2 regions of the Ruegeria sp. CK1 genome follow, and region 2 is predicted to be linked to the other one. Evidence: riboswitches for the same ligand, from Rfam matches in the RefSeq annotation. Region 2 holds a riboswitch; the other holds the start of a gene.
The links. Region 2 has a riboswitch for cobalamin ahead of nrdH (glutaredoxin-like protein NrdH). Riboswitches for the same ligand answer to the same signal wherever they lie in the genome.
Positions count from the first base shown of each region.

Region 1: linked by a shared signal. The riboswitch ahead of ACR0L3_RS09460 (aromatic ring-hydroxylating oxygenase subunit alpha) and the one ahead of nrdH (glutaredoxin-like protein NrdH) in region 2 are both predicted to bind cobalamin.

Region 1 covers NZ_JBQFPX010000003.1:18,454-24,107, forward strand. Annotated here, with positions in the region: gene ACR0L3_RS09455 (FAD-binding oxidoreductase) at 1-135, opposite strand, end outside; gene ACR0L3_RS09460 (aromatic ring-hydroxylating oxygenase subunit alpha) at 141-1,364, opposite strand; cobalamin riboswitch at 1,477-1,680, opposite strand; gene ACR0L3_RS09465 (glycosyltransferase family 2 protein) at 1,826-2,704, opposite strand; gene ACR0L3_RS09470 (ABC transporter ATP-binding protein) at 2,816-4,630, opposite strand; gene ACR0L3_RS09475 (glycosyltransferase) at 5,190-5,654, shown strand, end outside.
Region 2 covers NZ_JBQFPX010000001.1:1,279,718-1,285,371, reverse strand. Annotated here, with positions in the region: gene ACR0L3_RS06215 (hypothetical protein) at 1-246, opposite strand, end outside; gene ACR0L3_RS06210 (metal ABC transporter solute-binding protein, Zn/Mn family) at 374-1,273, opposite strand; gene ACR0L3_RS06205 (metal ABC transporter permease) at 1,270-2,172, opposite strand; gene ACR0L3_RS06200 (metal ABC transporter ATP-binding protein) at 2,165-2,950, opposite strand; gene ACR0L3_RS06195 (hypothetical protein) at 2,923-3,060, opposite strand; cobalamin riboswitch at 3,273-3,484, opposite strand; cobalamin riboswitch at 3,610-3,802, shown strand; gene nrdH (glutaredoxin-like protein NrdH) at 3,885-4,106, shown strand; gene nrdI (class Ib ribonucleoside-diphosphate reductase assembly flavoprotein NrdI) at 4,110-4,535, shown strand; gene nrdE (class 1b ribonucleoside-diphosphate reductase subunit alpha) at 4,517-5,654, shown strand, end outside.

The sequences.
Region 1 (5,654 bases), on a different contig from region 2:
TTGATACGCAAATTGCGCCCCTGAAGGCGCGCGAAACGAAAAGCTTGCAGTATTTGGCATCTCGGGAACCACCGAGACACATTCCAGTGTTTCACTGTCTTGCCAGACAGTTGCTGGCACGCTGACATCTTTCATTGTGATCACTCCGCTGCCATCGCGTCGGGTGCCAAATGATTAGCCAGTTTGCTGCAGTACCAGTCGACAAACTGCAGCACACCCGATTCCTGCGTGGTCGAATAGGGACCAGGCTCATATGCCGGACTGTTAATGCCTTGCTGATTGTCTTCAACGACCTGACGATCTTCGTCATTGGTTGCCATCCAGACTTCGGTCAGTCGTTTAAGATCGTAGTCGACGCCCTCGACGGCATCCTTGTGAACCAACCATTTCGTCGTAACTTCGGTTTCTGTTGGGCTGATTGGGGTGACACGGAACATGATCGAATGATCTGCAAGAAAGTGGTTCCACGTGGTCGGATAGTGAAACTTCAACAACGACCCGGCATCAGCAAACGGCGATCGACCCAACCAACGACGCACGGCGGACTTGCCGTCCATCGTGTAGCTTTCAGCACCCTCGTTCAGAGGCATCCGGGCAAAACGGTATTGCCCATCACCATGCAAATAGAACTGCGAAGGTAATCCCGCGGCCTCGCACCGATCAAAATGGGCTTGCATGCGAGGTGGGGTTTCACCGCCCTCTATACCGGTTACAGCGGGATCGTCCGGGAACGTGCGGCACAGCGCCGGATGATTGCCGCCACAGTGATAACATTCGCGATTGTTTTCCCAGACCAGCTTCCAGTTGCCGTTCTCGATGATCGAGCTTTCAAAGGCCACTTTGGCATTCACCAGGTCGTGCGGTTCAAGATAGGGCCGGGCAGTGTCAGCGAAAGTATCAAAATCCGGGGCAGTGTCCGCCAGACAAATATAGACAAGTCCTGCCAGTTCCCGGCAGTGAACCGGCTTCAACCCATGTTGTTTTGGTTCAAAATCCGGACCCATGTCGCGTGCCCACAGCAGAGAACCGTCCAACTCATAGGTCCACTGATGATACGGGCACACAAGCTTAGGTGCATGGCCCTTGGCGGCCTTGCAGATAATCGAGCCGCGATGACGACAAGTATTGTGAAACGCACGGATTTGGTTGTCTGCACCACGTACAATAATCACGCGATAGGCACCTATAGTATGCGTCACATAATCACCGGACTTGACCAATTCACACGCCGGAATCGCAAACAGCCAATCGCGATAATGAATGGTTTCAAGATCGGCCTGAAAAACCTCTGAATCGGTATAAAAGGCTTGTTCCAGTGCGTAGCCCGGCGTTCTGCGGGCCAAAAGGGTTTGGATATTGCTCACTTCTAGCTCTCCTGCCGCGCCCCGCGGCGTTGCTTGGGCAGATGACAAGCAGGAGCCGTCCGCAGGCGCGCGAGGACCGCCTCCGAAACACATGCCCCCACCGCCACCCGCGGTTTGACGTATCCATGAGGCTGGTTTCCGGACTTCGAAGGGGCTTGCGCCTGAGTTCAGCACCTTCCCGGGATCCTCGTCCCAGTGGTTGATTGCCGAATCTGACCTTCGTTACCGTTGCGGGGGCAGTGCCGGAATTTCACCGGCTTCCCAATTCTCCACTGTCTGAGAATCAAACAGCAGCACCTCACGTGGTCAGGATATTTCCGAAACCCAAATGCGCTGAGAAGGTTGCGACAATTTCAAATCCAAAACAGACATAGTGAGTTTGGACCTAAGCCTGCGATAAATGACGCGCCAAACCCACGGGGCCAATAGCAAAGGCACCATGAATTTGCTGACGTCTTTTGCTATTTCCTGATATCTGACTGCCGAAACCAAAGTAGCCGAACTGTTTCCGAGATCATAACTAGCCGCAGCAAGTATTGTATGCGCCAAATACCTAGAGCTTGCTGGAAGTTGAGTTCGGGCTTTTTTCGCAAACTTGCGAAAGTTCGAAAGGAAGGGATCAACTTCTGAATTGGCGGTACATAGTTTAATATCCCGCGTCGGGCATTTCGGCGAATTCTTGCCCCCTCAATACGGCGCACTTTTGTCGCAAATTCCTTCAAGCTACTGCGGGCAGGGTGTTGAACTATCGCATCGGCGGCAAACACAATCGGTTCCCCAGCCGCAGTCGCCCGGTCGTTCCATTCCATATCACCGCCCGACAACACATCGCCATTAAATAGACCGATACGGTCAAACATGTATCGGCGCACTATAAGGTTGGCAGTGACCGCGCGGCCTCTCTCAACCCATTTTTGCTGCGCAAGTCCAAGGTGGTAATCGTACAGCTCCACAGAACTCCATTCGGAGCCATTTGGAATAAGTTGAACGTCGCCCCCAAAGCGGCCAATGTCTGGGTGTTGATGTGCGATACGCAGACCGCTTTCAATGTATCCCGGGACGGGCAGACAATCTGAGTCCGTGAAGAACAACAAATCGGCTTTCGCAGCAGCTATTCCCTTGTTACGCGCGGCATAAGAGCCTGGCTTGCCCTCTGTGATAACCCGCGCATTTGAAGGAAGCCGGAAATCTTTGGGAATACAGTCAGAAGAAGCATTGTTCACAACAATGATTTCAAATTTCTCTGGACCAAGAGTCTGACCCGCAAGGCAATCTAGACAGGACTGCAGTTTGTCCCAGCTATTATACGTCGGAATGATGATCGAAGCGTCAATATTCATTTCTGCAATCAAGAACCCACAGCGGATTGCCTATTGTTGTATTAAGGAAGATAGCGTTCTCGCCGCATATTGAGCTAGACCCAGCAGCGTATTTTCTTGACTGGAATGTGTTTAGCCAGACTCAACAGCATTGGAATACTGATGGTCGTACAACGCGCGGAAAGCACCGTCATTTTTCAGCAACTCTCTGGCGCTTCCTTTTTCTACAATTTGCCCAGCCTCAATCACCACGATTTGGTCAGCGTGAAGGATTGTGGATAGGCGGTGCGCTACAATAATGGTCGTCCGGTTTGCGGTCAGCCTTTGCAAGGCTTCTTGCACAAGTTTTTCAGATTTAGAGTCCAAGGCACTAGTCGGCTCGTCCAGTAACAAAATAGGGCTATCTCGCAACAAGGCTCGGGCAATGGCCAGGCGCTGCTTTTGCCCACCGGACAGGAACGCCCCATTTTCACCTACATATGTGTCAAAACCGTCTTCCAAATTCATTATGAAATCGTAAGCATTGGCAGCTTTTGCTGCTTCGATTACATCCTGGCGCGAGGCCCCTTCCCTTCCAAGCCGGATGTTGTCCGCAATAGATGCTGAAAACAAAAAGGTTTCTTGGCCGACAAACGACATGTTTGCGCGCAAACTTTTAAACGAGGCATGCTTGACGTCTTGGCCGTCAATCGTAACTTGACCGCTCTGCGGGTCGTATAGCCGAAGTGCAAGATTCAGAATGGTTGACTTGCCGCCCCCCGACAACCCAACCAACGCCGTTGTTTTTCCAGCATCAAAAGTAAGAGAGAGGTCTCTGATTATCGGCTCACTGCTGCGATAGCTGAAAGTTACATTTTCAAACTTCACTTCCTTTGGACCATCAGGCAACACTTGCGGGTCGTCTCCTTCGGCCAAAGTTTCGGGCTGATCAATAATATTGAACAACATACGTACGCGACGCAATCCAATCTCAAGTTTGACGCGAACGCGTGTCAGTCTTTTGGCTGGTTCATACGCCATCATCAACGCGGTCACAAACGACATCAATTCACCCGGCGTCGATCTCCCCGACCCAAAAATGTTGGCGGCACTCAAACCAATGACCGATGCAATGGCAAATCCCGCTAGAATATCCATCAGAGGGCTGGTGGCTGCTTGCAGGCGTGCAAGTTTATTTCGGCGTTTCTCGACACTTTTGACGGACTCGTTCATCCGTTTGGCCATTCGTTCTTCCAGCCCGAACGACTTGATGACCCGGATACCCCCAGATGTTTCCTGGATCACTTGCATGATCGCCCCAAGGGACTGCATTTCCATATCGGCAATCTCTCGAACTTTTCTCAACAGCGTCCTGACGCCCCATATCGCAAGAGGACCAATGACCAATGTAAAAAGCGATAACAGCGGTTGCTGGTAGAACATGACCGCCAGCAACCCAATCAAACTCAATGTGTCGCGAACGGCTGTCGTCACAACAACCTCAATAACCTGGCGTGCAGCCTGGGCAGATTGCGTGACCTTTAATAGCAGGTTGGAGCTTTCTGTGAGGTTAAAGAAAGATACACCCTGACGAAGCAGTTTGTCGTAGAGCTTGATCTGCTGGCGCGAAACAATTCGGTTGCCTGCGCGTGTTAAAGAGACAACCTGAACGTAGGTCGCGACCCCTTTGATCAGAAAGATCACGAACACCGCAATGGAAACACCCAGAACCTGAGACGCGTTATCCGCTTCGAACAAAGAATCTACGACATCTCGCATAATAAAGGCGACGGCGGCGGTCGTAGCTGCGACCAAGACCATTGCAATGATGGCAATGATGTATAGGGTCATCTGAGATCTCAGATTTTCCCTGAGAAGACGCCATAAGACCGAATTGTTCAGCGTTTCTGCGATTTTCAGTTTTGTGTTTTGCAAAGCAAAATTCCAACCCGTCCGAAGTGGCGTCATACCTGATAGAATTCAGGCTGCGATGCAACCCGGTTTAATTTCTTGTAGTCCTGTTCAGACTATACCCGAATTTCATTCGTATAGTCTGTTGCCAGAATTAAGTGCTGTGAAGTTCGCCTTCACAGTATTGAGCTTTTGCCGTTGATCCTCGGTTCTTTCACGCAATCTTGGGATGGTGATGTAATGTGTCAACGCCCGAGCGAGTTTTTCCAGCGAAACGATCAGTTGGCCGGAATGGGCAAAACGACAGGATGAACAGATTAAGATAGCGGCCGCCTTTGATGTAGTAACTCAGCGCACCGATAGCGTGACCCATCCGCCAGATTGAAATGACCTCCGTCCTCTCCGCGACCGCAAACTGATGCCTAAAGTTCAAAACACAAAGTCCTCTTTACTGGTTTCCCTAAACCGAGTTCAGAAGGGCGGGTTCAAGTCCTAGATGGCGTCGATTTCTGAAAGCGCCTATTAAGCCTAGAAACTCATGCAGAGACCGGTATCTTAGGAAAACAATCAGAAAACCGGTTCGTTCAATGCTATACGAAAGGTTTAGCCAGCCCTCATGGATCGTCGTTCGTCTCATTTGAAGATTACTGTTGCGGCCCTGACAAGGCAGCGACCAGAAATGTTGGCAAGCTTGCTGGTAAGTTGGGGAGAGATGGGTCTTCCAGAAAACTGTTCCGTTCAGTGTCTTATCGTTGAAAACGATACGGCACCACACAGTGAAGCCGTCGTTCGATCCTACGGGGATGTATTGCCAAATGGCGCACTCCTTTTGTATGCGCTTGAGAAGGAACCAGGAATACCATTCGGTCGCAATCGAGCTGCACACGTTGCGATCGAGTCCGGATCAGACCTGTTGTGCTTTATTGATGACGACGAAACAGTCGCTCAGGATTGGCTTGAACGGCTGGTGACCGGATACAGAAGCAGCTCAGCCGTTCTTCTGGGCGCACCTCTGCGTGCCGCGGAACCCTCGGGAAATGAAACAAAACTACAGCAATTAATGCTGAGCAACATCAGTAAT
Region 2 (5,654 bases):
GTCGAAGGACTCAATAGTCCCATCGGTCGCGACAGTTACATAGGAATATCCGCTTTCGGTGATCCAAATAGAATTTACCAAGTCTTCCGTCGTGGGAAGATTCTCAGCATGCAGGTTTCCAATTGAAACAACGAAAAAAACAATGGTGCATAGTGCTTTTCCAGCAGTCGAACGGATGAAGAATAAAGTCTCTGAAGCAATCCGAAAAAGTCTAAACTGAAAATTTGTCAAAGTACGAACGTTCATCTGAAAACTCCTAATGAATAATGAGTAGAATGAACCGCGTTCCCCTTCGAAAGTACTGTGCGCGCTAGTTACGCGCAACCCAGTGGGCTTTGCGAGGCGATCATTCATCAATCGCCTCGCGTGACTCTTAGCTGGAGGTTTGTTGTGTCAGCGCCTCAAGCAACGTCCCCAAATTGTGTTGGAACATGGCCAGATAGCTGGTTGCCGGGCCGCCACGTTCGGACAGAGCGTCCGAGAACAGACGACCACCGATCTCAATTCCCGTTTCCTCCGAGACTTGCTGGACCAAAGCCGGGCTCGTGATGTTCTCAACGAACAGAGCCGCCGCGCCCTGGGATTTCAGTTGATCGATAAGTACGGCAAGATCTTGAGCTGACGGTTCTGCCTCGGTGTCAATTCCGACTGGCGCCAGGAAGGTCATGCCGTATGCATCCGCCAAGTAACCGAACGCATCATGCGCGGTCACAACGGTGCGACGATCTGCGGGCAAGTCAGCAAGTTTCGCTTTGGTCTCCGCATCAAGCGCTTCCAAATCGGCGATGTAGGCGTCGGCATTGGCGGCGATCTGCTCAGCATGCTCGGGCATCGCCTCTTTCATGGTTTCCGCCACGTTGGTCACGTAGATCACGCCATTCGACAATGAGTTCCACGCGTGTGGGTCGATTTCACCGTCAACTTCAACCGGAATGATACCGTCGGTTGCAACATGCACGGCCGCTTCGGTGCCTGACTCCGATATCAGAGTGTCTGACCAAGTTTCAAAGCCAAGGCCGTTGACGAAGATAATGTCTGCTTCGGCTACAGCTTTTGCGTCAGCTACAGACGGCTGATAAACATGCGCGTCGGCGTCGGGGCCAACGATGGTTGTCACGGTGGCCAGATCGCCGACAACTTCCTCGACCATATCACCAAGGATCGAGAAGCTGGCGACGATCTTCACATCGTTTTCACCAGCCACAGCCGGGAATGCGGCCAAGGCAAGGGATGCCGATGCGATGCCGGCATAGAGGGATTTGGTAAGAGTCATTTTGCTCTCTCTTCGTGATGGATTTGCGCAACGGGGATGTCTTTTGAAACGGACGGTTTGCGCAGCCGTCCGCCAAAACCAAGCGGGCCAAAGATGGCCGAGACCAAAAAAAACACACCTGCGACCAATACGATGGCAGGGCCCGAGGGTGTGTTTGGGAAAAAGTACGAAAGTGTCAGGCCGATCCAGCAACTGGACAATGCGAAAACAAAGCCCAGCACCAGTTGTGCGGTGATCGTGCTCGCCCAATAGCGGGCTGCAGTCGCGGGTAGGATCATCAGGCCAACGGCCATCAGCGTGCCAAGTGTCTTAAACGCGGCCAACAGGTTTAGTACCAGCAGGAGCATAAAACCCTGATCAACCAGCCAGGGGCGGCGCGTTTGAGTTTCGAAAAAAACCGGGTCACAGGTGCTGACAATCAGAGGCCGCAGGAGGAATGCGAAGGCGACCAGTGTGACGGTGGCCACTCCGCCGACAAGCAGCATTGAGGCATCATCGATCCCGAGGATCGAGCCGAACAGAAAGCTTTTCAACGGTACGGCTGACCCTGCCGCAGACAGAATGAAAATCCCCACGGCCAATGCGATCAGATAAAGCGAGGCAAGGCTTGCATCGCTGCGTAGAATGGTTCGGCGAGCCAGAAACGCCGTCAAGATGGCAACGCCGACACCGGCAATCAAACCCCCGACCAGCAGCGACATGACGGAAAGGCCGGCGGTAACAAAGCCGATGACGATACCGGGCGTGATCGCGTGGGCCATGGCCTCGCCCGCCAAAGACAAGCGGCGCAGTACAAGGAACGCACCCACCGGCGCCACCGAGGCTGAAAGGACCGTGGTTACCACAAATGCTCGGCGCATGAAGGCAAAGCTCCACATTTCGGTGAGGAGATCAAACATGCCTGTTCTCCGATATAGATGGGGTGCTTCGGAACATCCAAGAAGCTTGGCTCTCTGATAGATAGCCCTGCGCGACCAGGCGGTCTGGTGTCAGTACATCATTAACTGGACCGTGCGTCGCCTCTTGCCCACCCAGCAGCAAAGCGTGGCTGCAATGGTCCAGAACCGACGACAAATCATGGACCACAAGCACTACGGCTCGGCCTTCGTCACGCCACCGACGTATGATCGACAATAAATGGGCTTCGGTGCTTTGGTCCACGGCGGCAAAGGGCTCGTCCAGCAAGATCAGCGGTGCGTCTTGCATGATTACACGCGCGAACAGAGCGCGCTGAAGTTGGCCACCTGACAGCATATGAAGAGGGCGATCGGCGATATCCAGTACGCCGGCCTCGTCCAGTGCGGCTGTCATTCGTTTGCGCGCAGAGTTGTCCAGCCCTGATCGAAACCCAAACCCCCTCCACGCGCCCATTGCCGCCAAATCGCGCACGCGGATGGGAAAGCGACGGTCAAATTCGGTCATCTGCGCCAAGTAACCGATCTCAGCCGGGCGGCCCTTGGGCCATTCCAAACTGCCCGACACTGGATCCATCAGACCCAAAAGCATTTTGACAAAAGTGCTTTTGCCCGACCCATTGGCCCCTAAAATAGCCAATGTTGTCCCAGCTTCGATGTCCATGGACAGCCGGCGGAACAGTGTTAGTTCCGGATATCCCAGGCTAAGGTCGCGGATTTGCAGAACAGCTGACATCAGATAACCGCGTAGATCATCAGCCACAGAAACACCGACAGTGCCAGTGCTAAAGTAACAAGTGCCGGTACGCTGAATTCAGTCAGGCAGCGTCCCCGCTGCGTTCCGGCGTCCAAATCGGTTGCGCGCCGGTTCATTGGTTTTTACCCGCGTCTAAGGTGAACGGGTGGTTTATTGGCTCTGATGAGGCGATGATAACCCCATGAGTTCTGTGGGGCTGGAATTCAGATTTTTGCAACGACACAAGCATCGCCTCCTCCGTTTGGACGAGGGCAAAGCGAGTGCAAAGTTTTGGACGGCGAAGGCCGTTTTAAACATCGTCATCTCCCTCTGGGACACCCCGCCCAGGTTCATTCATATTCGGATGGCAGGTCTCCTGACTTGCGGGTCAACGCTGTCCCGATCCTTCCCAGGCATTTGCCCAGTGGACGATCTCGGGTCGCTCACCGCTTACAGTTGCGGGGGCAGTCACGGAATTGGCTTTTTAAAATTGGCCGCACCGTATTCCCTTTTATTCCTTCCCGCACAAGGCGGTCGGGAACCATCGCGGTGACGAAACACAAAATGGCTTGATTCGACAAGGCCAGACATGAGTGGTGTTTTTCACTCGCTCTTTTTGTGTGGCACTGTTAAAAGAAAACGAACAGACATTCACACCACATATTGACATCCAACCCATACGACCCCCAATATAATGTTGCTTCGGTTCTTTCGATTCCTGTTGAAAGCTAAGAGGGAAACCGGTGAAAATCCGGTGCTGCCCCCGCAACTGTAAGCGGAAAGTTCGGCTGAACACGCCACTGAAAGTACGCTTTTGGGAAGGCCAGCCAGTGCGATGATCCGCTAGCCAGGAGACCTGCCGCAAGCAAGAGTGATAACCACGAACGGAGGGTTCGAGGGCGCGTTAAGGGTTCATTTTGCCCGTGGCGTCCTCGGCTTTGACCAAAAGGACTGAGGACAAATGAGCATTACCGTCTATTCCAAACCCGCTTGCGTACAATGCACCGCCACCACCCGCGCGCTTGACGCGAAAGGTATCTCATATGACGTGGTTGATCTGACGCAGGATGACAATGCTATGACCCATGTGACGGAGCTGGGCTATCGGCAGGCTCCGGTTGTAGTTGCGGGCAGCGATCATTGGTCCGGGTTTCGGCCTGATATGATCGCCCAACTGGCTTAAACCGTGCCAGCGCCGACCCCGGCGCTGGTCTATTTCTCATCGAAGTCCGGAAACACCCACCGCTTTATTACGCGGCTGGCCCTACCCTCATTCCGCATTCCGATCGAGAACGGCCAGTTGCCAAACCCTGGACACCCATTCGTTCTGATCTGCCCTACCTACGCTGATGGCGAAGGGCGCGGGGCGGTTCCGAAGCAGGTTATCCGATTTTTGAACGATCCCGAAAAACGCGAAGGGATCGTAGGGGTGATCGGTGCAGGCAATCGCAATTTCGGTGCGACCTACGCTTTAGCAGGACGCATCATCGCCAAGAAATGCAACGTGCCGCTGCTTTATTCCTTTGAGCTGGCTGGCACAGACACCGACATTGCCCGCATCCGTATCGGGCTCGAGAAACTAGGGAGACACCTATGCTCGACAGCAGCATAAACGAGCAGGACTATCATGCGCTGAACGCGATGCTGAACCTCTATGATAGCGAGGGCAAAATCCGGTTTGACGCCGACCGGATGGCCGCGCGGCAGTATTTCCTGCAACATGTGAACCAAAACACGGTGTTCTTTCACTCGCTGGACGAAAAGCTCGGCTATCTGGTCTCTGAAGGCTATTATGAAGAAGCCGTTCTGGATCAGTATTCCAAGAACTTTATGCGCAAAATCTGGGATGGGGCTTATGCTAAAAAGTTCCGGTTCCCAACTTTTTTGGGCGCGTTTAAGTACTACACTTCTTACACGTTAAAAACCCGTGACGGTCAGCGCTATTTGGAGCGTTACGAAGACCGTGTCGTAATGACAGCGCTGGCCCTTGCCCGAGGGGATGAGGCGCTGGCGATGTCTTTCATGGAAGAAATCCTGGATGGTCGATTCCAGCCTGCCACACCAACCTTCCTAAATGCGGGTAAGGCCTCGCGCGGTGAGTTGATCTCGTGCTTTTTGCTGCGCCTTGAGGACAATATGGAGAGCATCGGGCGCGGTATCAATTCGGCCCTGCAATTGTCCAAACGTGGCGGCGGCGTGGCGCTTCTGTTGACCAACATCCGCGAACATGGCGCGCCTATTAAAGGGATTGAGAACCAATCTTCGGGCGTGATCCCGGTGATGAAACTGCTCGAAGATAGCTTTTCTTATGCCAACCAGCTTGGTGCGCGGCAGGGTGCCGGGGCGGTTTACCTGAACGCGCACCATCCAGATATTATGCGGTTTTTGGACACGAAACGCGAAAACGCGGACGAGAAGATCCGTATCAAGACATTGTCGCTTGGCGTGGTTATTCCAGATATTACTTTTGAATTGGCGAAGAAAAACGCCGATATGTATCTTTTCTCGCCACATGACGTGCAAAAGATTTATGGAGTACCACTCTCGGAAATCTCGGTTACCGAGAAGTATCACGAGATGGTGGATGATAAGCGCATTCGCAAAACCAAGATCAATGCGCGCGAATTCTTTCAGACCATCGCCGAGATTCAGTTCGAGTCCGGCTATCCTTATGTGATGTTCGAGGACACGGTGAACCGGATGAACCCCATCGCGGGCCGGATCAACATGT